2 linked regions of the Plantactinospora soyae genome follow. The main gene of each other region encodes a partner of the protein of the gene in region 2 in a complex. Links are inferred from orthologs where the notes say so. Each region holds a gene or a part of one and is shown on either strand. Other genes may lie near its edges.

Region 1 (15,372 bases), 2.4 Mb from region 2 along the record:
CAGGTCCTGCGTCCCTTCGGGCAGGAGGACGGCGTCCCCTCGGCGCAGCGGCTCGACCTGGTCCGGGCCGTCCGATCCGATCTTCTGGCCCTGGTCGACGCGGCCGATCCCGCCGACGCTGCCGGCGGCTGGGCCGCATTCTCCGGACGCGTCTCGGCCGTGACGTTCCAGCAGGATTTCTCCGTGCCCGGACAGGTGGAGTTGCGCCAGGTCGCCGGAGATCCGGTGGTCGGCCGAATCACCCAGGACGTTGCCGCGCTCGTCGGCGCCGGTGACTGGTCCCGATTGCGCCTCTGCGCCAACGACGTGTGCCGCGAGGTGTTCTACGACACCACGCGCAACCGCAGCCGCCGCTGGCACTCGTACGAGTACTGCGGCAACCGGACCAACGTAGCCGCCTACCGGGCCCGGGTCGCCGGCTCCGGCTCGACGTCGGTCCGCCAGGGCTGATCCACACCGGGCCGACTGGCCCGATCCGCCGGGCGATCTGCCTCGCTGCTTCCCCTTCCCTCCCCTTCCTCGCCGCTTCCCGAATCACCACTTGACGCGGCCGGCTGAGGGTGTCAGTGTCATCTGACAGGGGGTGTCAGTCTTCTCTGACACCCGGGAAGGGAACCGGAAGCATGGACCACGCTCCGCACTCGGTGGAGGAACTGCTGCGGGTGCTCACCGCGTTGGCGAGTCCCCACCGGCTGCGGATCATCGCCGCACTCGCCGAGGGCCGCACCTACGTCAGCCAGCTGGCTCGACAGCTGGAGATGAACCGGCCGCTGCTCTACATGCACCTACAGCGGCTGGAGGCCGCCGGTCTGGTCGTCGGAACCCTCGAAACGGCCCGGGACGGCAGTTCGGTGAAGTACTTCGAGGTCGTGCCGTTCGCGGTGGGGCTCACCCCGGAGGTGATCACCGAGGCGGTGCGTTCACCGGAGGCTCAGGACCCGCCGGCCGGCGGACCAGTAACGCACGGACCAGCAACAGCCGGAACAGGAACAGGAACAGAGCGACCAGCAACAGACGGACCGGGCGCGGACGACCCGGGAACGGGCAGCTCGGGAGAGGACAGACGCCAGTGAGCAGAGTATTGGCCGCCGACCTGGACATCGCACAGACGACGATGATCGCCTCGGCGGGGTTGGTGATCGTGCTCGCCGCCATCGTCGGCTACGTGGCCCTGGGTATCTACCGGGCCCGACAGACATCGGCCGACGCGGAGCAGTACCGCGCGTTGGCCGAGCGCACCGCCGACGCCGAGGAGCGGACCGCGGAGGCCGTGTCGGCCACCACGGTGGAACTTCAGGGCATGCGCTCGGAACTGCGGGCCACCCGTGACGAACTCGTCGAGGTCCGGCAGCGCCTGGCCGAACTGGAGCGGTTGTTGAGCCAGATCGGCTGACTACCCGACCAGAGCCGAGCCAGATCGGCTGACCCGACCCGACCCGAGCCGGATCGGCTCGACCGTCCGAGGGACCGGGCGGGGGACCCCTAGCGGAGGATTGCGATGAGGATCGACATCCGGCGTGTGGTACTGGCGGTTGCGGCGATGGTCGCGGCGCTGCCCATCGCCGTGGCCACCCCGGCCGGGCCCGCCTCGGGCGAGCCGGCCGGCGACGACTTCACCCGGGTCGAGGCGTACCTGCGGCAGCACATGACCGACACCCGGACACCGGGTCTGGCGTACGCGGTGGTCCGGGGTGACCAGGTCGTCGGCCAGGGCGCGTGGGGAGTCGACGGCGACGGTGCGCCGGTGACCGCGCAGACGCCGTTCGTGCTGGGCTCGGTGACCAAGTCGTTCACCGCCCTGGCGGTGATGCAACTCGTCGAGGCCGGTCGGATCGGGCTCGACATCCCGGTCCGCCGGTACGTGCCGTGGCTCCGGCTCGCCGACGAGTCGGTCGCGGCCCGGATCACCGTACGGGAGCTGCTGACCCACACCACCGGGCTGCCGCAGGTCGTGGCGATGGGCCTGACCGACCGGTACGACAACACGCCCGGCGCCCTGGCCCGGTCGGTGCGGGACCTGGCCACGGTCTCGCCGACGGTGTCTCCCGGCGGGGAGTACCAGTACAGCGACGCCAACTACATGATCCTCGGGGTACTCGTCGAGACGGTGACCGGGGAGACCTACGGCGGGTACCTGCGTCGGTCCGTGCTGGATCCGCTCGGTATGACCCGCTCCGCCGCCACCGACGTCGAGGCACGGGCCATCGGTGGGATACCCGCCGGCCACCGCTACTACTTCGGCCGTCCGCAACGCTTCGACCCGCCCTTCGACACCTCCGGAGTGTCGTACGGCTTCCTCGGGGCGAGCCTGACGGACATGACGCACTACGCCATCGCCCAACTGAACGACGGCCGGTACGCCGACGCCGCGCTCCTCTCCGGCCAGGGCGTCGCCCAACTGCACGCCGGTGTGGTCGCGACCGAGGGCGGTGGCCGGTACGGGATGGGCTGGCGGGAGAGCACTCTCGACGGGACCGGTGACCGGATCGTCTGGCATGCCGGGGCGACCGCCAACTTCTTCTGCAACGTGGTGCTCGTACCCGGGTCGGACCTGGCCGTGATCGTCCTGTCCAACATCTACAGTCTGGCGATGGACTGGCCGTTGGCCTCGGCGGCGTTCAACGTCGCCCGGATCGTCCGGGGTGGCGCCGTCGAGGCGGGTTCCGCCGATCCGGTCTTCGGCTGGGCGCTGGCCGGCCTGCTCGCGGTCGCCGGGGTGCTGCTCGTGCTGCTGGTCTGGATGTCGGTGCGGGCGATCCGCCGGCGCCGACGTCCGGTGGGGGCTCCGCCGTCGCGCCGCCGGATCGTCGTCGGCACCCTGGGCTGGGTGCTCGGCTGCGTCGGGCTGGCGGCCGGGGTGCTGTACGGGGTCCCGACGTTCTGGGACGGTGCCGGTCTGGCGCAGGTGCTGCTCTTCGCGCCGGACATCGGGCACATGATCATCGTGGTCGCGGTGCTGGCCGGCACCCTCGCGCTGCTCCGTCTCGGTCTCGCCGGGTACGCCCTGTCGGGCAAGGTGGAGCGGGTGCCCCGGTCCGTTGGACCGGAGCACCCGCTGGCGTCGACCGCCGGGTGAGGCGGATCAGGTGTGCTGTGCGCCGAGTCGGCCGACGCCCGCACCCACGATCAGATCCGACCGGTGCCGGCACCGCCGGTGACGATCGACTTCACGTTGGCGGCGGGGTCGACGCTGACGCTGTACGGCAGGCCCGCGACGCTGCCGCCGGTCTGGCCGCTACCGGAGCTCACGAAGTGGTTGTTCCGGGCGACCAGGGTGCCGGGGCCGGAGTCGGCCTCGCCCAGGTGGTACGGGTCGTCGGTGTTCTCGAAGTAGTTGCCCTCGACGAGCACACCGGCGCCCTCGGTGGAGGCGACGCCGTAGCCACCAACGCTGTTGTAGTAGTTGTTGAAGACGTGCACCGGGTTACCGAACCGGACCCGGGGGTGCCGCTGCTCGGAACCGTCGAACCAGTTGTGGTGGTACGTCACGCGCAGCTTGCCGCGGTCCTCGCCACCGTTGTCGTCGGAGTGACCGAGCAGGAACGACTTGTCGTGGCCGAAGACCCGGTTCCAGGAGACGGTGGCGCAGTCCGAGGCCCGCTTGATGTCAACCGCGCCGTCGTTGCCGTTGGTGAAGCTGTTGTGGTCGATCCAGACCCGGGTCGAGTACTGCACGTTGATCGCGTCGTCGCTCCAGTTCCGGAAGTTGATGTTCCGGATGATGACGTTGCTGACGCTGGCGACGTTGAGCCCGCCGCCGGTGATGGCCGCGCCGCTGCCCACACCGATGATGGTCTTGTTGGCGGCGACCTTCTGCATGCCGCTGATCGACAGGCTGCCGGAGAACCGGATCACGCGTGCGCCGCTGGCCTGCATTTCGCTGACCAGTTGGCTGCCGCTGGTGACGGTCACCGGGGAGGCGCTGCCGCCGCCGCTGGTGCCGCCGCACTGGGTCGCCCAACCCTGCATGTTGAACGAGGCGGCCGACGCGCTTGGCATCGCGGCCAGCGAGGTGGCCGCGAGTACGGCGGCGGTGGCCGCGGCGAGCATCGGCACCCGGGTGAGCCGCCGGGTGCGATCGGACTTGGTGGTTCTGGTGCTGGTCACAGCTACCTCCGAGTGGAAGTGGTCCACCCCGGCAGCCGGGTCGCGGGTGGGACGCGGAAGCCGCCAGCGGTAGGTGGACGGGTGCGGCCGGGGGGTCCGGCGCACCGGGACGGGGGACCTGGAAAGCGCTTTCCAGGTCATAACGAAGACTATCGATGCGCCTTCGCCCCTGTCAACGGTAAATTTCGATGTTTGGTCCGGGCTGTCGGCTTAGCCCTAGATCGACGCCACCCCGCCGACCAGGTAGGGCCGGCCGCGCCCGGGGTCGTGCAGGGCGAAGGTCCAGGCCGGGGCGGCGTGGAACGCGACCGTGCCGGGCAGTGGCAGCGGCAGCTTGAACGCCACCTCCACCTCGTACGCGTCCGGTAGTCGGCCCTCCAGCGCGGCCAGGCAGCGGGCCTTGCTCCACATGCCGTGCGCGATCGGCCCCGGGAAGCCGAACAGCCGGGCGGCGATCCGCGAGGTGTGGATCGGATTGCGGTCCCCGGACACCCGGGCGTAGTCCCGGCCCACCCGGGACGGCACCCGCCACAGCGCGCTCGGGACCGGCGGCGTCCGCTGCTCCCCGGCCTCGCGCCGGCCATCCGCCGCCGCACCGTGCTCCGGCCGGGCGCTCTCCGTCCCGCCGCGCTCCCGCCGCAGGTACGTCGACACGCCGCGCCAGACCACCTCGGTGCCGACCGAGGCGGTGCACAGTACGTCGAACTGCCGCCCCCGGTCGTGCGGACGCAGGTCGACGGCGCGTACCGACAGGTCCAGCGGCTCGGCCGCGTCGATCCGGCGGTGCACGGTGATCCGGTTCGCCACGTGCACCAGACCGACCAGCGGCAGCGGGAACTCCGGCGCGCTCATCAGGCGCAACGCCAGGGGAAAGGCCAGCACGTGCGGGTACGTCGGCGGCAGCGCGTCGGCGAGCCGGAACCCGCACACCTGGTCGTACCCGGTCAGGTGGTCGCGGTCGACGGTGACCCCCCGGACCACCAGCTCCTGGTCGGGCAGCCGGTCGCCCCGCCGGGCCGGTCCGAAGCCCGGGGCGAGCCCGATGGCCGCCCGGCGGTAGAGCGGCCCGGCGGCCGGAATCCTCGACAGCTCGATCTCGGCGTCGGTCATCAGGCCTCCACTCGATCGGTCATTACGCGGCCTCCGGTCGGTTGTCAGGCCCCGAGCACGTTCTGGCCGCAGACCCGGACCACGTTGCCGGTGATCCCGGCGGATCCCGGCGAGGCGAACCAGGCGATGGTCTGCGCCACGTCGACCGGCAGGCCACCCTGGGCCAGGCTGTTCATCCGCCGACCGACCTCGCGGAGCACCAGCGGGATCCTGGCCGTCAGTCGGGTCTCGATGAAGCCCGGGGCGACGGCGTTGATCGTGATTCCCCGCTGGGCGAGCAGTGGTGCCATCGAGTGCACCAGTCCGATCACCCCGGCCTTCGAGGTGGCGTAGTTGGTCTGTCCCCGGTTGCCGGCGATCCCGGCGATCGAGGAGACCCCGATCAGCCGGCCGCCGTGCGGGATCAACCCCCGGTCCAGCAGTACCTCGTTGATCCGCTCCTGGCTGGACAGGTTGACCTCCAGGACCTGGTCCCACCAGTCCGGGTTCATCCGGCCGAGGGTCTTGTCCCGGGTGATTCCGGCGTTGTGCACGACGATGTCCACCCGATCGTGCCGGTCGGCCAGGTGCTCGGCCAGCCGTACGGGTGCGTCCTGGGCGGTCAGGTCGAGCTGTACCGCCGTACCGCCGACGCCGTTGGCGACCTCGGCGAGCGCGTCCCCGGCGGCCGGTACGTCGAGCGCCACGACCTGGGCACCGTCGGCGGCCAGCACCTCGGCGACCTGCGCGCCGATGCCCCGGGCCGCCCCGGTGACCAGGGCGATCCGGCCATCCAGCGGGCGCGCCCAGTCGACCTCGGGTACGTCGGCCGGGGTGATCCGGACGACCTGCCCGGAGACGTACGCCGAGCGGCCGGAGAGGAGGAAACGCAGCGTCGACTCGACGGCCCGTTCGGCACTGGGGGCGACGTAGACGAGCTGGGCGGTGGTGCCCCGGCCGAACTCCTTGCCGATGCTGCGGATCAGACCCTCCAACGCGCGCTGCGCGGTGGCCTCCCGATGGCTGGCGCAGGACTCCGGCGGGGTGCCGAACACGATCACCCGGCCGGACGGGTGCAGCGCCCGGGCCAGCGGATGGAAGAAGTCGAAGAGGGCGCGCAGCCCGGTCGACTCGGTGATCCCGGTGGCGTCGTAGAGCAGGGCACCGTGCGGAGCCGGCCGGGCACCGGTCGCCTCGCCGTGCGCGGACACCCCGAGGCCGGTGGCGACGTCGGCACCGCCGGTCAGCTCGGCACCGCCGGACATCGGGGCTCCGCCGGGCACCGGGGCTCCGCTGGTCATCTGGGCTTCGGTGGACAGTTCGATCCCGGCCGTGGCGAGCAGTGTCGCCAGGGGTTCGCGCAGCCGGCCACCGGGGGCGGCGTCCAGCCGGACCGGGCCGTGGATCAGCGGGTCACCGGGACGGTACCGGCGCAGGCGGGGCGGGTCGGGCAGGCCGAGGCGCCTGACCAGCGCCCGACCGGCTCCGGTGTGGGCGAAGCTCGCGTACCTGTCACTCATGGGCGTAGCCTACTCGCGAGTAAGGTTGTGACAACCCTGCGTTCCGGAGGCGTCACCATGGAAACCGTACGTCGTGTCGCGGTCGTCGGAGGCAACCGGATTCCGTTCGCCCGCTCGAACGGCCGGTACGCCAAGGCGTCCAACCAGGACATGCTGACCGCCGCCCTGGACGGGCTGATCGCCCGGTTCGGGTTGGCCGGCGAGCGGCTCGGTGAGGTGGCCGCCGGAGCGGTGCTGAAGCACTCGCGGGACTTCAACCTGACCCGCGAGGTCGTACTCGGCTCCCGCCTCGACCCGCGCACCCCGGCGTACGACCTCCAGCAGGCCTGCGGCACCGGCCTGGAGGCGGCGATCCTGGTCGCCAACAAGATCGCCCTCGGGCAGATCGACGTCGGCATCGCCGGAGGCGTGGACACCACCTCGGACGCGCCGCTGGCGGTCAACGAGGACATGCGGCGCACCCTGCTGGAGATCAACGCCGCTCGGAGCCTCGGCGGGCGCCTGCGGGCCGCCACCCGACTGCGCCCGGCCCAGCCGTTCCGGCCGGAGGTCCCGCGTAACGCCGAGCCGCGTACCGGGCTGTCGATGGGGGACCATGCCGCCGTCACCGCCCGGCGCTGGAACGTCGCTCGCCAGGACCAGGACGAACTGGCGGTACGGTCGCACCAGCGGCTCGCCGCCGCGTACGAGCGCGGGTTCTTCGACGACCTTGTCACGCCGTACCTGGGGCTGACCCGGGACCAGAACCTCCGCCCGGACACCAGCGTGGAGAAACTCGGCGCGCTCCGGCCGGTCTTCGGCACCCGGGGCCCGGACGCCGACCGGGCGAGCATGACGGCCGGAAACTCCTCGCCGCTGACCGACGGCGCGTCGACGGTGCTGCTCGCCTCACCGGAGTGGGCGAAGGCGCACAACCTGCCGGTGCTGGCCTGGTTCGGCCCGTCCGAGACCGCCGCCGTCGACTTCGTGCACGGCGACGAGGGGCTGCTGATGGCTCCCGCGTACGCCGTACCCCGGCTGCTCGCCAGGGCGAAGCTGAGCCTGGCGGACTTCGACTACTACGAGATCCACGAGGCGTTCGCCTCGCAGGTGCTGGCGACCCTCGCCGCGTGGGAGTCACCGGAGTTCTGCAAGGACAAGCTCGGCCTGGACGCCCCGCTGGGTCCGATCGACCCGGCCAAGCTGAACGTCAACGGCTCGTCCCTGGCCGCCGGGCACCCGTTCGCGGCGACCGGTGGCCGGATCGTCGCCACCCTGGCCAAGCTGCTCGCCCAGCGGGGCTCGGGACGCGGCCTGATCTCGATCTGCGCGGCCGGCGGCCAGGGCGTGGTGGCGATCCTGGAACGCTGAGCGGCCTGACGCCCACTCCCAAATAAGTGTTTGATAGTTGGCGTTCCGTCTCCTAGACTCCCCAACATGTCCTTGGGAGTTGATGGTCCGGACCCGCAGCCGGACGCCGACGAAGCGCCGGACCAGCGGGCGCGGCTGCGGGGCCTGGCCCATCCCGTCCGGATGCGGATCCTGTCGCTGCTGACCGCGACGGCGATGACCGCCGCCGAGATCGCCCGCGAACTCGACCTCACCCACGCCAACGCCAGCTACCACCTGCGGCACCTGCTGGCAGCCGGTCTGATCGAGGCGGCCGGCGAGGAGCGGATCCGGGGCGGGGTCGCCAAGCGCTACCGGTACGACCCGGCGCGCAATCCGAGCCGACCCCCGGCAGCGGCGGGAAGCGAGCCGACCCCGGAACACCGGCTGGTCTACGCCGCACTCGCCGCCGAACTGCGACGCCGCTCCGCCGAGCTACAGCCCGGCCCCGGCAACTTTCTCACCGATGCCGAGTTCTGGGTCGACCCCGAAACCTGGGACGAGATCCGGAACGCGGTCGCCGAGGCGTCGGCCCGGCTGCACCGGGCCGCCCGTCCGGCGCACACCCCCGGCACCCAGCGGGTGAGCGCGACCGTCGCCCTGTTCCGGATGGAGGACACCGATGCGGTCCGGTGACAGCGCCCTCGCGCCGCTGCGGCACCAACCCTTCCGCTACCTGGCACTCGGTCGGGCCGCCACCATGCTCGGCAACTCGATCGCGCCGATCGCGCTCGCGTTCGCCGTACTCGATCTCACCGGGTCGGTGCGCGACCTCGGCCTCGTGGTCGGCGCGCGGTCGCTGACCAACGTGCTGTTCCTGCTCTTCGGCGGCGTGCTGGCCGACCGGCTGCCCCGCAACGCCGTGATGGTGGTCTCCTGCACGCTCGCGGCGGTCACCCAGGGCGCGGTCGCGGCCCTGGTGCTCACCGGCACCGCGACGATCCCGACGCTGATCGCGCTCAGCGCCGTCAACGGCGTGGTGACCGCCTTCGCCTGGCCGGCCGCCGCCGCGCTGGTGCCGCAGACCGTGCCGGCCGAACTGCTGCAATCGGCCAACGCCCTCAACCGGCTCGGCGTAAACGCGGCCATGATCGGCGGTGCCTCGCTCGGCGGCATCCTGGTGGCCGGCGTGGGACCGGGCTGGGGTCTGCTGGCGGACGCCGCGACCTTCGCATTGGCCGGGCTGGCCTTCGCCCGGGTACGGGTCCCTTCGGTCGCCAACCGCGGCACCACCCGGCCCAACCCGTTCCGGGAACTGCGCGAGGGCTGGACCGAGTTCGTCTCCCGCTCCTGGGTCTGGGTGGTGGTCCTCGGCTTCCTCCTGATCAACTTCGCGTACGCCAGCTCGGTCAACGTCCTCGGCCCGGCCGTCGCGGACGAGACGATCGGACGCCGGGCCTGGGGTCTGGTGCTCGCCGCCCAGACCGTCGGGATGGTGGTCGGGGCGCTGGTGGCGCTGCGCATCCGGGTACGCCGACTGCTCCTGCTCGGTGTGCTCTGCATGTTCGCCGACGCACTGCTGCTGGTCGGGCTGGCCTGGTCCCCCGGATTCGCCCTCCTGCTGCTCACCGGGTTCATCGCCGGGGCGGCGGTGGAGCAGTTCTCGATCGCCTGGGAGACCTCGATGCAGCAGAACATCCCGGCCGACAGGCTCGCCCGGGTCTACTCCTACGACGCGCTCGGCTCGTTCCTGGCCATCCCGCTCGGTCAGATGGCCATCGGGCCGGTGGCGGTGGCCCTCGGAACCGGACCGACCCTGCTGGTCGCCGCCGGGGTGGTGCTGCTGGCGGTGCTCGGCATGCTGCTCAACCCCGGCGTACGCCAACTGACGGCGCACCGGCCTGCGCCCGAGGATGCGCCGACGCCGGATGTTCCGGAGACCGGTGGGTTGGTCGCGCCGGGTGCCGTCGGGCCGGTCGAACCATCCAGCCTGGCCGGAAAGCCCTGACCCGATCCACTGTGGTCTTTGGTCGGACGTAAGCCTCGACCGGATGTCGACATGGTCGAGGCGATAAGGGAGTCCCGCCTGTTCGGACGGATCGGTATCCTCCGCGTGATCAATCGGACCGAGCAACGGGGCGTACACGATGAGTCAGCCAGCACCGCCGGTGGAAGCCGCCCCGCCCCTGCCCGCTCCACCCCTGCCCGAACCGCCCGGCCCGTCGGCGGCACCGGCGCGGCCGGCGTTTCGCTCGATCGGACGTACGCTGCTCGGGTTCGCCCTGATGGTGCCGGCGCTGACCGCGCTGACCTGGGCGTACCTCGTGCCGACGGTGTCCACCGTGATGGCGAGCTTCCAGCACGGTGGAGTGTTCGGCCCGTCGGAGCCGGCCGGTGTCGACAACTACCGGTTCGCCTTCGAGGACGGGGTGGTGGGGCAGTTCGGCTTCGCGCTCTGGCTCGGCGTACTGCCGCTGGCCTTCGCGGTGCTGGCCGCGCCGCTGCTCGCCGTGCTCGCCGACCGGACCGGACGGGTGGCCCGGCTGGTGACCCGGGCCGTGCTGGTACTGCCGATCGCCGGGTACGCCCCGTCCGCGGTCTTCCTCGGCTGGGCATTCGAGCGGTTCGCACCGGGCACCCTGGAGGATGGTGCCCGCCTCGAACTGACCCGGATGCTCGCCGCCACCTCGTTCGGGTTGGTCGTCGCGGTCGCCGCCACGGCGTACCTGAGTGCGCTGCGGCGTTCGACGCCCGAGCATCGCCCCGGCCCGGCCATGCTGACCGTCGGCGGCCTGCTCGCCCTGGGCGTACTGGCCACGGCGTTGCAGATCTTCGCCGGGCCGAGCCTGATCACCGGAGGCGGGCCGTGGGGGACCACCATGACGCCGCTGATGGGAGCGATGTCGACCTTCTCGATCGACGACCTCGGGTCGGCGGCCGCCACCTCCACACTGCTGCTGCTCGTCCTGGGGCTGCTCGGCCTCGGCGCGGCCTGGCTGCTGTTGGCCACCCGGGCGAGGATCGAGTTCGAGGGCCGGCGGGACGGTCGGGTACAGCCAGCGGAGACGGCGCCGATGGCCACTGGCTGGACGCGCTACCGGAACCCGGGACTGCTGGTCGTCGCGTTGGTCGTCTTTCTCGGCATCGTCGGCTGGGCGGTCGCGCCGTGGCTGACGAAGGTGTTTCCCGGCGACGGCGTACCCGCTGACCTCGACACCACGCGGCTGTTCACCCATACCTGGCTGCCACCGCTGATCGGCGCACTGGTCTCGGTCGGACTGGCCGCGGTCGCCGGCTTCGGCATCGGGGCACTGCGTCCGTTGGGGCGGTGGAGCGAACTGCTGCTGCTGCCGTTCGCGCCGTGGCTCTTCGTCGGCCTCGGCCCCGTGCTGCTGGACCACAGTCTCCGCGTCACCATGGTGTTCGGCTTCCACCGTGGCCTGCTGGAGGTGATCCCGCTGGCCCCGCTCTCCATTCCGGCACTGTTCGCCTTCACCCTGCTCTTCCGGGGCCAGCATGCGCGGTGGCACGGGGGTGGGATGGGACGCGCCCTGCTGGTACCGGCGCTGCCAATGCTGCTCCTCGCGGTGTTGCTGACCACGTTGCTCGGCGCCCAGCAGACGGGCTGGATCGAGGCGAACACCGGAGTTCCGCAGGACTCGGCGGCGCTGCTGGCCGAGCACGCGGCACGCGAGGACGGTGAGCTGGACACCGGGCTGCTGGGCCTGGTGCTTCCGCTTCCGATCTTCCTGGTGTTCCTGGTGGCGTTCGTCGGGATCCAGCTCGGCTACCTGGACCGGCTCGCCATCCGGGTCGGCCGGCCCACACCGGAGCTGACGCCGCTTCCCGCACTACCTCTCTCCGCCGACCCGGACGTTCCGGATCCGGTGGACTCCGCCGACCTTCCGGCGCTTCCCGATCCGGTGCCCGCGGCGGAGCGGAAGGCATCCGTCGTACCGCCCGGCTAACCTGCCGAACATGGACGAGCTTGACTACTACCGGGGCCACAGCCGGCCGACCGACCCGGGTGCCAGGCAGCACCTGTTCAGCGGTCTGCCGGCCGACGTCGCGGGGATGGCCACGGTGATCGGCGGCGTGATGCTGCACCGTGACTGGGCCTGGCGGTTCGGCTTCACCCTTGCGGAGCAGCGTCGCGAGGAGGCCAACACCCGGTACGTCGAGGCGATTCTCGACCACCTCGGCACCCTGGACGAGCGCCGGCCGGAGGAGCGCTTCGCCGGCACCTGTCGGGACTTCACAGTCCTGCTCTGCGCGATGCTGCGGCACGCCGGCGTACCGGCCCGAGCGCGAGCCGGGTTCGCCGGCTACTTCAACGACGGCTTCTTCGACGATCACTGGGTGGTGGAGGCCTGGGACGAGGACCACGGCTGGCGCCTGATCGACGCACAGGTCGCCAGCGTGCCCAAGGGCACCTACACCGACGCCGACGTCGACCCGCTGGACGTGCCCCGCGACGGATTCCTCGTCGGTGGCCAGGCCTGGCAGGAATGCCGGGCCGGTCACCGGGACCCCGACCGGTTCGGCCTCAGCGCCGCCGGCATCACCGGGATGTGGGAGGTCCAGGGCAACGTGCTACGGGACCTGGCCAGCCTCAACCGGGTCGAGACGCTGCCCTGGGACAACTGGGGCATCATCCCCGTCCACTATGACGAGCTGGATTCCGCGGACATCGACCTGCTCGACCGTCTCGCCGTCGTCAGCGCGGCCGGTGGCCCGCTGCCGCAGGCGACCGAGGCCTACCGCAGCGACCCGCGCCTCCTGGCACCACCCTCCCTGACCGGCAGCGTTCCCACCGGGCACTGAACGGATAACAACCACAGCGAAGACCGGTATGGAGCGCCGTTCGGTACGGTCGTCGTCGTCATGGAGTCGAGCGGCGGGACGTATGCGATGAGTTTTCCAGGGCAACCGCCAGGGACCGGGACAATCAACCCCGCAACAGGCCATCCCGTACGGCCGGTCGGATCCGGCTCGGTGGGACGGGTGCTGCTCGGGCTGGCACTGCTACTACCGGCGCTGGTCGCGCTGGTCTGGTCGTACGTCGTGCCGACCGTGTCCACGATGCTGACGAGTTTTCAGCACGACAGCCTGGTCGGGGAACCGGAACCGGCCGGTGGTGAGAACTATCAGCAGCTCTTCGAGGACGGGCTAATCGGGCAGTTCGGCTTCGCACTCCTACTCGGCCTGTTGCCACTGGCGTTCGCGCTGCTGGCCGCGCCGCTGCTCGCGGTCGTCGCCGACCGGGCCGGTCGGGTACCCCGACTGGTGACCCGGGGCGTGCTGGCCCTGCCGATCGCCGGGTACGCCCCGACCGCCCTGTTCCTCGGCTGGCGGGTACGGCTGGCCGAGTCGGACTCGCTCGCGGACGTCGCGCGGCTCGAGCTGACCGGAATACTCGCGATGACCTCGTTCGGGCTGGTCGTCGCGGTCGCCGCGACGGCGTTCCTGAGCGCGCTGCGGCAGCGGGAACCCGGTCGCCGGCCGACTCCGGCCCTGCTGACCGTCGGCGGGTTCGTCGGCCTGGCCGTGCTCGCCCTGACCCTCCAGATCTTCACCGCGCCGACGCTGCTCACCGGGGGCGGGCCGGACGGGTCCACCGTGACTCCGATGCTCGACGTGGTGCAGGACAGCTTCCGGATCGCCCGGATGGGACTGGGCGCCGCCGGCTCCACGGTGCTGCTGTTGCTGCTCGGTCTGCTCGGGCTCGCCGCGACCGGACTGCTGCTGGCCAGCCGTACCCTGATCGAGTTCGACGGTTGGCGGGACCGGTCCGGCGGACTGCCGGGCAACCCGACCACCACGGCCACCCCCGCTCCACCCGCTGCTCTCGCCGCTCCCGACGGCCCGGCCGCGCCGACCCGTGGACCGGGCCGGACCGTCTACCTCGGGACAGTCATCGCCGCGCTGGTGGTCTTCCTCGGCATCTTCGGCTGGGCGTCCGCGCCCTGGTTGCAGCACGCCTTCGGTGGTGCCGAACTTCCCGGCGACATCAGTACGTCGGACGTACTCGTCAACACCTGGCTGCCACCGTTCATCTCGGCGCTGGTCTCGGTCGGGCTGGCGGCGGTCGCCGGCTTCGGCATCGGCGCACTGCGACCGCTCGGCCGGTGGAGTGAACTGCTCCTGATCCCGTTCGCACCGTGGCTCTTCGTCGGCGTCGGTCCGCTGGCGGTCGCCGGCTTCAAGCGAGTTGCGGAGGGAGACCAGGTCAACACGTTCCTCGGCCTGATCCCGCCGGTCTGGCTCTCCGTACCGGCGCTGTTCGTCTTCACTCTGCTGTTCCGGGGGCAGCACCCGAAGTGGCGGAGCGGCGGCGACGTGGGCCGTACCCTGCTGCTGCCGGCGCTGCCGATGCTGGCCGCGGTGTTCCTGCTGACCTGGCTGTTCAGTGCCCAGCAGCCGTTCTGGTCGCGGTTGATCGCATCGGACGTCGACAGGATGCCGGCGCCGGTTCTCGCCGAGATGTTGATGGCCGGATACGATGGTCCGAAGGCCGACAGTCTGAGCCTGGTCCTGCCGCTGCCACTGCTGATCGTGTTCCTGCTGGCGTTCGCCGCGCTCCAGGTCGGTTACCTGGACCGCCTGGCCATCCGGGTGGGTCGGTCGGCCTCGGAGCCCCCGGCACCACCGGCGCCGCAGAACACCGGGTTCGGCGCCCCGGTACCGCCGCAGCCGTACGGCCCGCCGACCCAGGCGTACGGTCCGCCGGCCTACGGCACTCCGCCGCATCAGTACGGTGCCCAACAGCCCTACGGCGCTCCGACTTACGCTGCCCAGCCCTACGGTGCCCAACAGCCCCACGGTGCCCAGCCTTACAGCGCTCAGCCGCCGCAGGGATCGGTCGGTGCGGGTGCGGTGCCGCCGCAGCCTGGCCCGCACGGAGCACCGCCGGCACCGCCCGCGCCGGCGCAGCCGCCACCGGCCGAGCCGCCGCCATCGGTCGACAAGGCCGAGTAACGCCTGGGGTGACATCGACGTCACCACGCCGGAGACCGTCACTCGTCGGCAATGAGCACACCCATCGAGCGGGCGGTGCCGGCGACCTGCCGCATCGCCGCCACCACATCATCGGTGTTGAGATCCGGCAGTTTGCGCTCGGCGACCTCCCGGAGTTGCTGGCGAGACATCTTGGCCACCGCCTGGGTGCCGGGCTTCGCCGATCCGCCGGCCAGCCCGAGCACCTTGCGGATCAGGTACGCCGTCGGCGGCGTCTTGTAGCGCAGCGCGTACGAGCGGTCCTCGAAGACGGTCACCACGACCGGGACGATCTCTCCGCGCTGTGCTGCGGTGGCCGCGTCGTAGTCGAGCTTCAGCTGTCGGGTGTTGA
Region 2 (15,367 bases):
CCGGCCCGCACCGGCTGGTTCCGGGCGCTGCGGGCCCGTACCGGCCGGCTCGGCACCGTTGCGGCTGCCTGGGCCGGACGACGTCGCGGGCCGCTCGTCGACGGAGCCGTTCTCACGTTCTACCTCGCCGTGGCGGGCTACGTCACCTCTCCGCTCTGGCTGAACCGGGACCGGATGACGTACGCGGACAACGACATGATGCTCTTCGAGTGGATGCTCTCCCGGGCCGCCCAGGCGGTGACCGGGCTGGAGAATCCGCTCTACAGCACCGCGTTGAACGCGCCCGACGGGATCAACCTGATGGCGAACACGTCGGTGCTGGGCCTGGGCCTGCCGCTGACCCCGGTGACCCTGCTGTTCGGCTCGCAGACCAGCTACCTGCTCGCCGTGGTGCTCTCTCTGACCGGTACGGCCGCCGCCTGGTACCTGTTCCTGTCCCGGCGCCTCGTTCCGTCCCGGCCCGGCGCGGCCGTGGCCGGGCTCTTCTGCGGGTTCGCGCCCGGAATGATCTCCCAGGCCACCGGGCACCTGCACATGATCTCGCAGTTCCTGGTCCCGGCGATCCTCTGGGTGGTCTTCGACCCGCGTACCGACCGGGTACGGCGCCGGGGCGTACTGCTCGGACTGCTGGTGACCTATCAGGTCTTCCTCGGCGAGGAGGTGCTGGCCTTCCTGGTTCTCGCCTGCGGGCTGTTCACCGTCGGCTACGCGGTGGCGGCTCCGGCGACGGCCCGACGGCTGGCTCCGGCGTTCCTCGGTCGGCTGGGCGTGGGCACGGTGACCGGGGTGGTGCTGTTGGCGTACCCGCTGTGGTTCCAGTTCTTCGGCCCCGGGCACTACCGGGGACTGCCGTTCGACCCCGCCGCGTACGCCCTGGACCTGGAGTCGTTCACCGCGGTGGCCCGGCAGTCGATCACCGGGTACGACTCGGTGCCCGGCCTGCTCTCACCGAACGCGACCGAGGAGAACTCCTTCTTCGGCCTGGGGTTGATCGTGCTCTGCGCGGTGATCGCGATCTGGCAGTGGCGGCGGCCCCTGGTCAAGGCGCTGGTGCTCTGTGCGGTGGTCTTCGCCGCGCTGGCGCTGGGTGAGACCGTACGGCTCGGCGGGCAACCGCTCGACCTGCAAGGCCCGTACCGGCTGGTTTCCGGGCTGCCCCTGATCGACCTGGCGGTGCCGGCCCGGTTTCCGCTGATCTGCGTGCCGGTCCTGGCGATCCTGCTGGCGATCTCCTTCGAGCGGGTCTTCGACCGGGCCAACCGGCCGGCCGAAGTCGCCGGAGCCGCTGGAGTCGCCGGAGCGCATCCCGCGACCGACCGACCGGCTCCGTTGGGCGCACGGGTGCCGGTCCGGCTGCTCTGGACCGGGGCGGTCGTCGCCGTGTTGCTGCCGGTGGCGCCGGCGCCGCTGGTCACCAAGCCGGTCTGGCCGGTCCCGGAGTTCATCGCCAGCGGGCAGTGGCGGTCGTACGTGCCGCCGGGGCGCACCCTCGTGCCGGTGCCGCCGACGACGGGCAGCGAGGCGATCGCCGGGATGTACTGGTCGGCGCGGACCGGGCTGGCGTTCACCGCGCCGGGCGGGTACTTCATCGGCCCGACGGGTGCGGACGACCGGCAGGCCCGGTGGGGTTCGCCGGACCGGCCGACGGCGGTGCTGCTCGGCCGGGTCGCCCGCAGCGGAGAGGTGCCGGTGATCGGCGACGCGGAACGCCGGCAGGCGATCGAGGATCTCCGGCACTGGCGGGCGGCGATCGTGGTGCAGGGCGGCCTGCACCGGGGCGCTCCGGTCAAGGAGACGCTCGACCGGCTCCTCGGCCCGGGGCGGGACATCTCCGGCGCCTGGGTATGGGACGTCCGCGCCCAGGTCGACGGCTGACCCGCCGCCGATCAGCCGACCCGCCGGTACGGCCGTGGAACGGTTCGGCCGGCGGCCGGATCGGCCGGGAGTCAGCCGACCAGTGGGCGGACGTCCCAGAGCCAGACGTCGTCCACCCGCTGACCCGGACCGAGCAGCCCGGCCAGCAGCACGTGCAGCGCCGGGGTCGCCGGATGGTCGCCGAGCACCACCACGGAGGCCTTCCAGAACCGCAGGTCCTCGATCGCCTGGCGCCGGTTCTCCTCGGTGACCACCGGCGCCGCTCCCCGGTCCATCGTCCCGTAGATCAGCATGCTGGTCGGCCGGGACGGGGCGCCGAACACGCCGCTGCCCTCCGCGTTGGGCCCGATGAAATAGCCGGCCGGAATCGGGAACGCCTGCTCGGTCAGGGCGCTCCACCTCAGTGTCGAGAGGCCGTGCACGTTGCTCGGAATGGGCACCGGCACCAGGGTGCGGCCTGCGGGGACGTAGGGCCGCCAGGCCCCGGAGGTGATGAAGTGCGGCGGCAGGTCGATGTGCTGGGCCGGCAGCGGGCGGGGGAAGATCGGCAGCAGCGCGAGCGCGATGGCCGCGTACGCCAGGATCCGCAGCCGTGGCCGGGCCGGCTCCAGCCGGCCGGGTACGTCGACCGCCGTGCCGCCGTCCAGCGCGACGGTGCTGGGCCTGCCGTTGCCGGACAGCCCGTTCGTGGGCCTGCCGTTGCCCGGCAGCGGGATACCGGCCAGCCCGGTCGGACCCGTCCGGGTCCTGGCGACCTCGTTCCAGGCGAGCGCGATCAGGATGCCGACCGCGGCCACCGTGACCAGGCTCAGTCGGGTGGGCATCATCATCTCGACCAGCGGGAGATCCTCGGGCAGCAGGTGCCACGGACCCTCGATCTCGGTCACCCGGCCGTCGATCCGGACCTGCCGCCCCAGCGAGGCGAGCGCGAATCCGACGGCGAGCAGCGAGGCGATCCGGGCGGTCACGCTGGTGCGCCAGAGCAGGACGGCGACCAACACGGCCAGCCCGACGAGCGGCCAACCGAGCCAGGTGTTCTGCTCGGTCATCCCGATGGTCTTCTCCACCTCCGGCGAGCCGGCGATGGTGTCCCGGGAGTACGTCACGAAGGCCCGCAGGTCCTCGCCCCAGTTGTGGAAGACGCCGCCCTGCAACCCCCGGTAGGACTGCGGGCCGTTGAACTGGTACCAGATCGGGTAGCCGGCCAGCAGCAGCGCCAGGGCACCGCCGACGCCGAGCCCACGGAGGAAGTTCCACGCCCGGGCCCGGGTCTGCGACCACCGGAAGACGGCGTACAGCAGCACGATCGCCGCGCAGGCCAGCGCGGTGAGCAGCAGCATCTCCTCGTTGATGAAGATCTGGTACGTCACCAGCAGCCCCAGCACCACTCCGCCCCGCAGCCAACGGCCCGGCTCGCCGAGCCGGAGCACCCGGACCACGATGAGTGGAAGCAGGAAGTTCGACGCGAAGTTCGGCTGGCCGTTGGCGTGGTGGATGATGCCGGGCGCGAAACCGAGGAACGCGCCGCCGACGAACGCGGCGCCCCGGGAGGCGACCAGGTGGCGGGAGAGCATCCAGTACGAGGTCGCGGCCGTGGCGGCCAGCGCACCACCGAGATACACCGAGTACGACACCTGCGGGCCGAAGAGCAGCGTTATCGGGGCCAGTGGCAGGCTGATGCCGAGCACCGACGTGTTCGCCATCATGTTGACCCCGTCCGGCGCGTTCTGCCGGGCCGAGAAGAGCGGGTTCTCCAGGTGCTGGACCGAGTACGCGCCGTGCGCCAGCAGCCACTCGAACCAGCTGTGGTCGGTGGGCAGGTGCGACGACACCCGGTGCTGGATGTCGGCCCAGTAGTTGGCGCAGACGAAGACACCGAGCAGGACGTACGCTCCGATGACCAGTACGTCGGCCCGCGCGGGTGCCCGGAACCTACGCCACCGGCGAGGTCGACCGGTCTCGGTCGAGCCGGCCTCGGCGTCCGAAGAGTTGTCCACCACCGGAACTGCCACGAGGCGCCATCGTACAGGTGGCTTCGCGTCCGATTTGCCGCTACCCGGTGTGGTCCATCCGGAGTGTGCCGGAGCGCGGGGTGGGGACGTCGCCGGATCCTCGGGAGGGAAGTGCATGCCCACCATCGAGCTGGGTGAACTGGGTGCCGAGCCGGCGCACGATCTGGTCGGCACCGGGAAGCGGGCGCCTCGTCCCGGAGATCGTCGGTCGATGCTCCTCCGGGTCGGGCTGCCGGCGGTGCTCGTCGGGCTGCTCGCCACGATGGCCGCCGGTAACCCGTTTCCCGGGCCGTGGCGGGCGGTGGACGTCCCGGCCCGGCTCGGCGCGATGGTCCTGGCGGACCGGGACCGGGTGTTCGTCGTCGCCGGGGTGGGGACGTACACGTCCGGCCGGGAAATCGCCGCGTACCGGCTGCCCGAGGGCACGCCACGCTGGCGGACGACCCTGCCACCCGGCGACGTGAGCCAGCCGATGCTGCTCGGCGACACGCTGGTGCTGGTGTCGTACTCGGAACAACCGTCGGGCGGACAGATCGTGGTCACCGCGGTGGACGCGACGACCGGGGCGCTCTCCTGGCACCGGGCGGCGACGCTGGAGGCGATCAGCGGCACGGGTGACCTCGTCCTCTGGGCCGGGCCGGAGGGCTGGAATCCGCTGGACGGGGACGAACAGGACCCGGTCGAGGAACGCCCGCCGGGGACCCTGCAGGTGGTGGACCCGGCGTCGGGAGACGTGCGCTGGTCGATGCCGACGCCGGCCGGTGCCCGGCGCGCGTACGACCACTCGATGCTCGGCCAGGGTCCGAAGGTGGCGCTGGTCGCGTCGGAACGCATCGAGATGCGTGACCTGATCACGGGTGCCGTCATCCGGACCGCCCAGCTGCCACCGCCCACCGAGCGAACCGACAACTACTGGTACGTCGACGTCGTCGACGACCTCGTCATCGTGCACGAACGGCGGTCGCTGACCGCGTACGGGTGGCACGGGCCGGACAGGCTGGACCGCAGGTGGTCGATCCCCAATGAGAAGGGCCTGGAGTACGGGCCGGTCACCTGCGGGTCCCAGCTCTGTACCTACCTGCGGGACAACGGGGTGCGGGTCCGGGACGGTCGGACGGGTCAGGTCCGATGGTCGGACTCCCGCTGGACCAGCCTGTTGCTGGCCGGCGACGTCTGGATCGCCACCGCCGGTTCGGATTTCGGTACCCCCAATCTCCAGTACGCCGTGGATCCCGCCACCGGACGGGTGCTCGCCGAGCTGGGCTCCTGGCAGCTGGTCGACAGCGAGGCCGGAGATCCTCGGCCGATCGGGATCCGGATCGGCGCGAACCGTCGGGCCTGGGTGGCCGAGATCGACACGACGACCCTGCGGACCCGGGTGCTGACGGTCCTGGAGGGTGTCTCCGGCGACTGCGGGCTCAGCGGGGAGACGCTGCGCTGCCGGTTGGCCGACGGCTCGATCGGGCTGTGGCAGCTACAGCGGTAGCCGAGGCCGGCCCCGGACACCGGCGCAGGCGCGTCCCCGGCCGGTGACTTGTCGACCACGGATAGGTTGTCCCTGGACGAGCGGCCGGGGAGGTCATGGTGCGGGTACTGGTGGTGGAGGACGAGCGGAATCTCGCCGACGCGATCGTCCGGGGACTGCGTCGGCAGGGCATGGCGGTCGACGTGGCGTACGACGGGTCCGCCGGGCACGAGATGGCCTTCGTCACCCGGTACGACGTGGTGGTGCTGGACCGGGACCTGCCCGGCGTGCACGGCGACCAGATCTGCGCCGACCTGGTCACCTCGGGAACCCTGACCCGGGTGCTGATGCTCACCGCGAGCGGCACGGTCGCCGACCGGGTCGAGGGGTTGCAGCTGGGCGCCGACGACTACCTGCCGAAACCCTTCGCCTTCGACGAACTGGTGGCCCGGGTGCAGGCCCTCGGCCGCCGCGCCACCCCGGTGACTCCGCCGGTGCTCGCCGTGGCCGACCTGGTGGTCGATCCGGCCAAACGGGTCGCCACCCGGGGCGGGGTGGTGGTGGACCTGGCCCGCAAGGAGTTCGGCGTGCTGGAGGAGCTGCTCAAGGCGCGCGGCGCGGTGGTCTCCAGCGAGGAACTCCTCGAACGGGTCTGGGACGCCAACACCGACCCGTTCACCACGACCGTCCGGGTGACCGTGATGACGCTGCGCAAGAAGCTCGGCGACCCACCGCTGATCGAGACGGTGGTCGGCGCCGGCTACCGGGTGCCCGACCCCTACATACCCGGCCAGGTGAGCGCGTGACCGTCTATCTGACCCGGCGCCGGCCCCGGCTGCGCCCGACCCTGCGGCTCCGGCTGACCCTGCTCAACGGGGTACTGCTGATCGGCGCCGGGGCGATCCTGCTGCTGCTCGCCTGGCTGCTGGTCGGCGACGCGCTGCGCCCGACCGAGCAGTTGCAGCCCGGCACGCTCGTCGAGCTGACCGACGGCCGGACGATCGACGCGAGACAGTGGCAGGAGCAGCTCGTCCAGGCCCATTCGCGGGAGTTGCTGGCCAAGGGCCTGGTGGCGCTGCTGGCGATCAGCATCGTCGGTGTCGCCGGGGCGTACGCGGTCGCCGGCCGGGCACTCCGGCCGCTGCACCAGGTCACCTCGACGGCGCGGCGGCTCGGTGAGGCCACCCTGGACCAGCGGATCCGCTACTCCGGGGCGGACGACGAGGTGGCCGAGCTGGCCGGCACCTTCGACGCCATGCTGGACCGGATCGGTGGCGCCTTCGAGGCGCAGAAACGCTTCGTCGCCAACGCCTCGCACGAGCTGCGTACGCCGCTGGCGGTGATGCGTACCGAGATCGACGTGACGATGGCCGACGACGAGGCGGACGTGGCGGAGTACCGCCGGATGGCGACCGTGGTCCGGGACGCGTCCGAACGGGCCAACAACCTGGTCGACGCGCTTCTCGTGCTGGCGCGCAGTGAGGCCCAGGCCGGCCGCCGGCTGGCCCGCAAGGCGCCGACCGACCTCGCCGCCGGGGCGAGTTCGGCGCTCTCCGCGATGCGGGTCGAGGCGACCCGGCTCAAGCTCCAGGTCGACACGACCCTGGAACCGGCGCCGGTCGTCGGCGATCCGGGCCTGCTGGAGCGGCTGGCCGGCAACCTGGTGGAGAACGCGATCCGCTACAACCACCTGCACGGCCGGTTGTGGGTGCGTACCGGTTCGGATCCCGAGCAGGCCTGGCTGGTGGTCGGCAACACCGGCTTCGAGGTGGAGCAGGTGGACGTACCCGGGTTGTTCGAGGCGTTCCGGCGCGGCGGTCGGGAGCGAACCGGAGCCCGGGGTTCGGGGCTCGGGCTGTCGATCGTCCGGGCGGTCTGCGACGCGCACGGCGGCACGGTCAGCGCGGTGGCCCAGAGCGGCGGCGGGTTGGAGGTCACCGTGACGCTGCCGGCGGCCGACACCACCCCGGTGGTGGCCGCCTCCGCAGTCGTCGGGGGGTAAGGAAGGGCCCCTTCCTATCGTTTTCTGTAGAAGAAGGGCCCCTTCCTAACACTTCTGCGACTCGGCGGCGGGTGCGGGCGGCTCAGGCGACCAGGTCGAGTTCGCGGACCTGACGCCGGATCGTCCGGAGCCGGGCGGCGGTGATTCCGAGTTCCTGGGCGACGTCGGCGTCGCTCGCCTCCGGCCGGGCCGCCTGGATCGCGGCGGCGAGCGCTGCCGTCTCGGTGATCGGTCGGCGGGGTCGGGCCGAGGTGGCGGTGCCGGCCGTGCTGCCGGAGGAGGCCCGTTTCCGGGGCGTACCGGAAACGGCCGCCGGGCGGGGACGGGCGGCGGCGATGGTCGGCCCGGTAGTTTCCGATCCGGGGTCGCCCGACCCGCGAGCTGCCGGAACGGAGAGGCCCGACCCGGAATCGCCGGACCCGGGGACGGCCGGTGTGGCCGGCACCGGAGCGACCCGAGGCGTCTTCCGGGAGGTGCCCGGCGCGGCGACGGTCGCGACGGCGGGTTCCTCGGCCCGCGCGGCCTTCTCGGCCTGCTCGATGGAGATCCGGCCACCCAACTCGACCAGGCAGATGCTGGCCACCACGATCAGCCCGTCGACCGAGAGCGGCAGCAGGTACGGCGACGCGCCCGTCTCGCCGTACCGGGCGGCGACCCCGACCATGTGCCAGTACGACACCCAGGCGGCGATCCCGGCGATGGTGGCGGTGGCGGCCATCCTGGCGAACGCCAGCGAGCGGCGGTGCACCGGTACCCGGGAGATCAGCTCGACGGTGAGCAGGAGCGCCAGTGGGGGCCAGGCGGCGATGGCCTGGCTGATCGGGTTGTCCCGGGCGTGCAGGACGTTGGCCACCACCGAGGCCGCCACCCCGAGGGTCAGGGTCGCGCGTACGGCCCAGCGGACACGGCGAAGCTGTGGGAGGGGCACCTGTCACTCCTTGCCTGTCGTCGTGCTTCCTCTCGGTCCAGCGGACCATTCGGCCCGACCGTCGATCATCCTTACGGTCAGCGGCGGCTAGCCGGTGCTATAACCGGATCTCCGGCGTGTCGCTCACGAAGGGTTTGCGTTCCGTGTGCTCACCGTGCGAGCCTCGGCCGTCGCGAGCGGCGGACGACGAGCATCGGGGTGCTCCGCGCCTCGTCCCGCCCCGGCCCGCTTTGTCCCGCCTCGCCCGGCCGACCGTCCGCCTCGGTGCGACAGGTTCATCCACTGTGGAGGTAGCGCACGTGAGTTCTGTGATCCAAAACATCAGCTTCGACTCTGCCGACCCGTACGAGTTGTCCGGCTTCTGGGCCGAGGCGCTCGACCGCTCCCGCCACCCCGAGGACCAGCCCGGCGACGACGAGACGGTGCTGCTTCCACCCGACGGTGTCGGTCCGGACGTCTACTTCCAGCGGGTGCCGGAGGGCAGGTCGGGAAAGAACCGACTGCACATCTGCCTGCGACCGACCGACCGGAGCCGGGACGCGGAGGTCGATCGCCTGATCGGGCTGGGTGCCACCCACGTCGCCGACCACCGCGAGCCGGACGGCACCGGCTGGGCCGTACTCGCCGACCCGGAGGGCAACGAGTTCTGCGTTCTGCGCAGCGCCACCGAGCGGGCCGGCTGACGGCGACCGCCTGACTCTCCCGTCCGGCGTCTCTCCCAGACCGTGCGAAGGAGGACCTGTCGATCGTGGTGACCGGGAACCCTGGCGTACGGCGAGCGACGTGCCGCGAGCCGGGACAGGTCCCCGATCACCACGATCTGTGGGGGATGGACGACGATCAGGAGGGCAGGCTGGCCGCGCCCCGGGGCAGGAAGCGGCGGCCGGTGACCCGTTCGGAGGTGCCGGTCCGGTCCAGGTACGGCGTGACGCCGCCGAGGTGGAACGGCCAGCCCGCGCCGAGCAGCATGCACAGGTCGATGTCCTGTGGCTCGGCCACCACGCCCTCGTCCAGCATCAGCCGGGTCTCCTGCGCGAGTGCGTCCAGCGCGCGTTGACGTACCTGCTCGGGGGTCAGCGGCGACGAACCCACCTGGAGCAGCCCGGCGACCTCGGGGTTGACGGCGCCGTCGACCACCAGCGGCTGGCCGGACTCGGCGATCCGCCGCAGGTTGTCACTGACCCCGAACCGGTCCGGGAAGGCGGCGTGCAGCGTTCCGCCGACGTGGTACGCCACCGCCGGCCCGACGAGTTGGAGCAGTGCCAGCGGACGCATCGGCAGGCCGAGCGGGTCGAGGGCGGCGTCGGCCACCTCCGGCGGGGTGCCCGCGTCCACGGCCGCGAAGATCTCGCCGAGGAAGCGGGTGAGCAGCCGGTTCACCACGAACGCCGGGGCGTCGGCGACCAGTACGCAGGACTTGCGCAGCGCCTTGCCGACCGCGAACGCGGTGGCCAGGGTCACCTCGTCGGTCCGCTCGCCCCGGACGATCTCCAGCAGCGGCAGTACGGCGACCGGGTTGAAGAAGTGGAATCCGACCACCCGCTCCGGGTGCTCCAGGTCGGCGGCCATCGCGCTGACCGACAGCGACGACGTGTTGGTGGCGAGTACCGCCTCCGGCGAGACGATCTTCTCCAGTTCCGCCCACACCTGCTTCTTCACGGCGAGGTCCTCGAAGACGGCCTCGATCACGAAGTCGGCGTCGGCGAAGGCGCTCTTGTCGACCGAGCCGCTGACCAGACCGCGCAGCGTGGCGGCCGTACCCTCGGAAAGCCGGCGCTTGCCGACCAGCTTGTCGATCTCGGCGTGCACGTAGCCGACGCCCTTGTCCACCCTGGACTGGTCGAGGTCGGTCAGCACCACCGGCACCTGGAGCCGGCGGGCGAAGAGCAGCGCGAGCTGCGAGGCCATCAGGCCGGCACCGACGATGCCGACCTTGGTCACCGGGCGGGCCAGCCCCTTGTCGGGTGCCCCGGCCGGCCGCTTGGCCCGGCGCTGCACCAGGTCGAAGGAGTACAGGCCGCTGCGCAGTTCCTCGCTGAAGATCAGCTCGGCCAGCGCGTCGACCTCGGCGACCATTCCGGCGGGCAGGTTGTCCGGGGCGTCGCCCGGGGTACGCCGGGCCGGCGCCTCCCGGGCCAGCTCCAGCAGTTCCAGCGCCTTGTACGCGGCCGGGACCGCGCCGTGCAACCGCTCGTCCAGCATCTGCCGGGCGAAGTAGAGCACGCCGTCCCACATCTCCCGGTCGACCTCCGGCCGGGTCACCTCGATCGTCCCGCCGACCACCCCGGCCGCCCACTCCAGCGAGCGCTCCAGGAAGTCGGCCGGCTCGAAGAGCACGTCGGCGAGGCCCAGCTCGGCGGCCTGCTTCGGCCTGAGCATCTTGTTCTGCATCAACGGGTTCTGGATGACCACCTGCGCGGCACCGGCGATCCCGATCAGGTTCGGCAGCAGTTGGGTGCCGCCCCAGCCGGGCACCAACCCGAGGGAGACCTCGGGCAGCGCCAGCGCCGCCGCGCCGCCGGAGAGCGTCCGGTAGTGGCAGTGCAGGGCCAGTTCCAGGCCGCCGCCCATGGCGGCGCCGTTGACGAAGGCGAACGTCGGCACGGTGCTGTCGCGCAGCCGGGCGAAGACCCGGTGCCCGAGCAGGCCGATCTCGCGGGCCTGGGCCCGGTCGGCGAGCAGCGGCAGGCCGGTCAGGTCGGCGCCGACACAGAAGATGTACGGCTTGCCGGTCACCGCGACGAACGCCGGATCGGCGGCCAGTGCCTCGGTGACGGCGTTGTCCAGGCTGGACAGTCCCGCCGGCCCGAAGGTGTTCGGCTTCGTGTGGTCGAAGCCGTTGTCCAGTGTGATCAGTGCGGCCGGCCGGTCCAGCCCGGGTACGTTCACCAGTCGCAGCAGCGACCGGGTGATCACCTCGTTCGGGTTACGCGGAACCGTCATTTCTGCACCGACCTCCGATCGCACCGCGGGGCTCGCAACACCGGCTCACTCCTCGTGCTCACCTGTCACCGTCCCAGTTGGGGTTCTCCCAGATGACCGTGCCGCCCATGCCGATCCCGATGCACATCGCCGTGACGCCGTACCGCACCTCGGGGTGCTCGGCGAACTGCCGGGAGAGCTGGGTCATCAGCCGTACCCCGGAGGAGGCGAGCGGGTGGCCGATGGCGATCGCGCCGCCCCACTGGTTGACCCGGGGGTCGTCGTCGGCGATGCCGAAGTGGTCGAGGAAGGCCAGCACCTGCACCGCGAACGCCTCGTTCAGCTCGAACAGGCCGATGTCCCCGATGGAGAGTCCGGCGATCCGCAGCGCCTTCTCGGTCGACGGGATCGGGCCGTAGCCCATCACCTCGGGCTCGACCCCGACGAAGCCGTACGACACCAGCCGCATCCCCACCGGCAGCCCCAGTTCCCGGGCCACCTCCTCGGCGGCGAGCAGGCTGGCGGTGGCGCCGTCGTTGAGCCCCGCCGCGTTGCCGGCGGTGACCCGCCCGTGTGGCCGGAACGGGGTCTTCAGGGTGGCGAGTTTCTCCAGCGACGTCTCTCGGGGAGCCTCGTCGACGCTGGCCAGCCCCCAGCCGGTCTCCGGGTCGCGTACCGCCACCGGCACCAGGTCGTCCTGGAGCTTGCCGTTGGCGTACGCCTTGGCGGTCTTGAGCTGCGAGGCGAGCGCGAACGCGTCGGCCCGGTCCTTGGTGATGTGCGGCACCCGGTCGTGCAGGTTCTCCGCCGTGGAGCCCATCACCAGGGCGGACGGGTCGACCAGCTTCTCGGCCAGGATCCTCGGGTTCGGGTCGACGCCCTCGCCCATCGGGTGCCGGCCCATGTGCTCGACCCCGCCGGCGATCGCCACGTCGTAGGCGCCCATGGCGATGCCGCCGGCCACGGTGGTGACCGCGGTCATCGCACCGGCACACATCCGGTCGATCGCGTACCCCGGCACGGTCTTCGGCAGGCCGGCCAGCAGCGCGGCGGTACGGCCGATGGTGAGTCCCTGGTCGCCGATCTGGGTGGTGGCCGCGATGGCCACCTCGTCGACCCGCTCCGGCGGCAGCTGCGGGTTACGGCGCAGCAGTTCGCGGATGCAGCGGATCACCAGATCGTCGGCGCGGGTGTGGGCGTACATCCCACCCGCCTTGCCGAACGGGGTGCGGACGCCGTCGACGAAGACGACCTCCCGGACTTCACGGGGCACTTGAGCCTCCTCTTCGACCAGAATCCGACCTTCGCGCCGACAGGCGGCACGACGGACCGGATGAAGGTCGCCGGCACACGGGCATGTACCTCGGATGCTACTAGCCGGTAACTACTGTCGTTTGCGCCCCCCGTGTGGCCCGGGCCACATATGGTCCGGCTGGATGACCGTAATCCCCGCTATCTGCCGTTAAACGGCCAGGAATACCGAAAAGCGGCTTAACCGGGGCGTGATCCGTCGCCGATGGTGGCCCGGACGCGGGCGGCGCGGGCGGAGGTACGGGGATGAAGGTCCTGGTCGCGGGGGGTGCGGGCTTCATCGGCAGCACCATCGCCTCGGCCTGCCTGGACGACGGCATCGAGCCGGTGATCCTGGACAACCTCTGCACCGGACGGGTCGAGTTCACCCGGGGCCGCACCTTCTACCGGGGCGACATCGCGGACGGACCACTGGTCGACCGGATCTTCGCCGAGCATCCCGAGATCAGTGCCGTGGTGCACGCGGCGGCGCTGATCGTGGTGCCGGAGTCGGTGGCCGAGCCGCTGCGCTACTACCGGGAGAACGTCGCCAAGTCCCTGGACTTCGTCGACCACGTGCTGCGCAACGGGACACACCGGTACGTCTTCAGCTCGTCGGCCTCGATCTACCGCACCGGCGACGACTTCTCCGTCGACGAGACGTCCCCGCTGGAGCCGACCAGCCCGTACGCCCGGACCAAGGCGTTGATGGAGATGGTGCTCGCCGACACCGCCGGGGCCACCCCGCTGCGGGTGCTGTCGCTGCGCTACTTCAACCCGATCGGCGCGGATCCCGAACTGCGTACCGGCCTCCAGGTGATCGAGCCCACCCACGCGCTGGGCAGGATGATCAGCGCCTGGGAGGACGACGAGGAGTTCCTGATCACCGGCACCGACTGGCCCACCCGGGACGGCTCCGGGATCCGTGACTACGTACACGTCTGGGATCTGGCGCGGGCGCACGTCCAGGCGCTGCGCCGGTTCGACGAGATCCTTCCGGTCGACGGCGACCGGTCGGTGGAGGTGGTCAACCTCGGCACCGGCGACGGCACCACCGTCCGGGAACTCGTCGCCGCCTTCGCCGAGGCCGTGGGGCCGCTGCGGATCCGGGAGGCGCCGGCCCGTCCGGGCGACGGCGCCGGCTCGTTCACCCGCAGCACCCGGTGCCGCACCCTGCTCGACTGGAAGCCCGAGTTCTCGGTAGCGGACGCGATCCGGCACTCGCTGGCCTGGGCCCGGGTCCGCGACCAGGTGCTCGGCACCCGGGCGGAGGTACCGGCCCCACCGGTGCCGGCACGCTGACCCCACCGGGGCCGGCACCGACCCGCTGGGGGAGCGACCCGCCGAGGTCCGGCGTGTCGAGGTCACCCGGCCGGTGGGATCCGGCCGGGTGACCATCGGGGACGTCAGGCCGGCTCGGCCAGCGCCACCGCGAGTTCCTCGGAGATCAGGCCGACCTGCCAGCTCCGGGCGCCGTACCCGCGCAGCGTCTCGGCGACCGTCCCCGGACTGATCTCCTCGGGCGGTATCCAGGCCAGCCGGCGTACCGAGTCGGGTGTGATCAAATTCTCCGGCGGCAGGGTGTGCCCGGCGGCGATCCGGGTGACCACCTCGCGACACCTTGCCAGCCGGGCCGCCGCCACCGGATCCCGCTCCGCCCACCGGTGCGGTGGCGGTGGGCCGTCGATCGTCGGGCTCACCGGCAACGCGTCGTCGGGCAGTTGCCGGGCGTCGGCCAACGCCTCCAGCCAGGTGCGGACCAGCCGGCGGACCGACCGCCCGCCGAAGCCGGGCAGCATCAGCAGGGTCCGCTCGTCCTTCGGATCCATCTCGGCCGCAGCGATGATCGCGGCGTCGGGCAGTACCCGGCCGGGCGCGGAGTCGCGGCGGGAGGCGATCTCGTCCCGGGCGTACCACAGCGACCGGACCCGGGCCTGGGCCCGAGCCCCCCGCACCCGGTGGATACCGGAGGTACGACGCCACGGGTCGGGACGCTGCCGCAGCGGCTGGGAACCCCAGGCCACCAGCGCGGCGAACTCCTCCGCCGCCCACTTCTCCTTGCCCTGCCGTTCCAGTTCGACCGCCAGCGCGTCCCGCAGGTCCGTGAGCATCTCCACGTCGAGCGCGGCGTAGGTCAGCCAGGACTCCGGCAGCGGCCGGCTGGACCAGTCGGCGGCGGAATGGTGCTTTTCCAGGGTGAAGCCGAGTAGCGCTTCGGTCAGCGCGGCCAGACCGACCCGTTCGAAGCCGGCCAGCCGGGCGGCCAGTTCGGTGTCGAAGAGCCGGCGTGGGCGTAGACCGAGATCGGCCAGGCAGGCGAGGTCCTGACTGGCGGCATGGAGTACCCATTCGGCGTCGGCTATCGCCTCGTCGAGGGTACGGAGATCGCCCAGGGGCAGCGGGTCGATGAGTACGGTGCCCGCCCCGGCTCGCCGGAGCTGGACCAGGTAGGCGCGTTGGCTGTAGCGATAGCCGGAGGCGCGTTCGGCGTCAACGGCGACCGGGCCGGTGCCCCCGGCAAATCGGGACACGAGCTCGGCCAGGCCGGCAGGTGTCTCGATCGGGGCCGGGGTGCCGTCACGAGGGGCGAGAAGCGGTACGGGCCCGCCGGGCGTTGGGTCGGGCCCCACGGTCTCGGGTTCCGACGCGGGCGCCGGAAGGCTGTGCGGCTCGTCCCCTGCTCGGCGTTGCGCGGCCCGACGGCGCAGGGGTGGTTCGTCGGTCACCTGACAACCCTAGTCTTAGCCCCGATCGCCCCGACGCAGCCGGTCCGGCGAGTCGGGTCCGGTGCGACGGCTGGGGCTGTTGGCGCGATTGGGATTCCGGCCCGGCGCAGCGCGGAAGCGGCCGGTCGTACCGGAATGCCGACCGGT

What was found.
Region 1: the proteins of H4W31_RS18590 (region 2) and H4W31_RS07705 are in contact, whole or in part, in a solved structure (PDB 8BNU), measured with the Escherichia coli proteins. The link is inferred for Plantactinospora soyae from one-to-one orthologs.

The regions. Positions count from the first base shown.
Region 1 is NZ_JADBEB010000001.1:1,727,447-1,742,818, reverse strand. The notes cover bases 5,938-8,919. They hold H4W31_RS07705 (acetyl-CoA C-acetyltransferase), read left to right. Parts: upstream 5,938-6,773; coding sequence 6,774-8,066; downstream 8,067-8,919. Other genes in these bases: H4W31_RS07695 (MFS transporter), read left to right, coding at 8,707-8,919; H4W31_RS07700 (ArsR/SmtB family transcription factor), read left to right, coding at 8,133-8,720; H4W31_RS07710 (3-oxoacyl-ACP reductase), read right to left, coding at 5,938-6,716. Also shown: H4W31_RS07740 (CGNR zinc finger domain-containing protein), read left to right, coding at 1-450; H4W31_RS07730 (hypothetical protein), read left to right, coding at 1,070-1,393; H4W31_RS07725 (serine hydrolase domain-containing protein), read left to right, coding at 1,499-3,076; H4W31_RS07720 (pectate lyase family protein), read right to left, coding at 3,127-4,050; H4W31_RS07715 (MaoC/PaaZ C-terminal domain-containing protein), read right to left, coding at 4,324-5,217; more of H4W31_RS07710, read right to left, coding at 5,262-5,937; more of H4W31_RS07695, read left to right, coding at 8,920-10,032; H4W31_RS07690 (sugar ABC transporter permease), read left to right, coding at 10,172-11,992; H4W31_RS07685 (transglutaminase-like domain-containing protein), read left to right, coding at 12,003-12,848; H4W31_RS07680 (sugar ABC transporter permease), read left to right, coding at 13,020-15,002; H4W31_RS07675 (uL11 family ribosomal protein), read right to left, coding at 15,041-15,372.
Region 2 is NZ_JADBEB010000001.1:4,148,463-4,163,829, forward strand. What follows is about bases 8,675-11,651. They hold H4W31_RS18590 (3-hydroxyacyl-CoA dehydrogenase NAD-binding domain-containing protein), read right to left. Parts: upstream 11,226-11,651; coding sequence 9,123-11,225; downstream 8,675-9,122. Other genes in these bases: H4W31_RS18585 (VOC family protein), read left to right, coding at 8,675-8,965; H4W31_RS18595 (thiolase family protein), read right to left, coding at 11,284-11,651. Also shown: H4W31_RS18555 (hypothetical protein), read left to right, coding at 1-1,875; H4W31_RS18560 (hypothetical protein), read right to left, coding at 1,947-3,875; H4W31_RS18565 (outer membrane protein assembly factor BamB family protein), read left to right, coding at 4,003-5,373; H4W31_RS18570 (response regulator transcription factor), read left to right, coding at 5,472-6,158; H4W31_RS18575 (sensor histidine kinase), read left to right, coding at 6,167-7,354; H4W31_RS42860 (DUF2637 domain-containing protein), read right to left, coding at 7,437-8,282; more of H4W31_RS18585, read left to right, coding at 8,582-8,674; more of H4W31_RS18595, read right to left, coding at 11,652-12,477; UDP-glucose 4-epimerase GalE, read left to right, coding at 12,762-13,796; H4W31_RS18605 (ribonuclease D), read right to left, coding at 13,901-15,220; H4W31_RS18610 (DUF3000 domain-containing protein), read right to left, coding at 15,367-15,367. UniProt on the Escherichia coli protein: Catalyzes the formation of a hydroxyacyl-CoA by addition of water on enoyl-CoA. Also exhibits 3-hydroxyacyl-CoA epimerase and 3-hydroxyacyl-CoA dehydrogenase activities.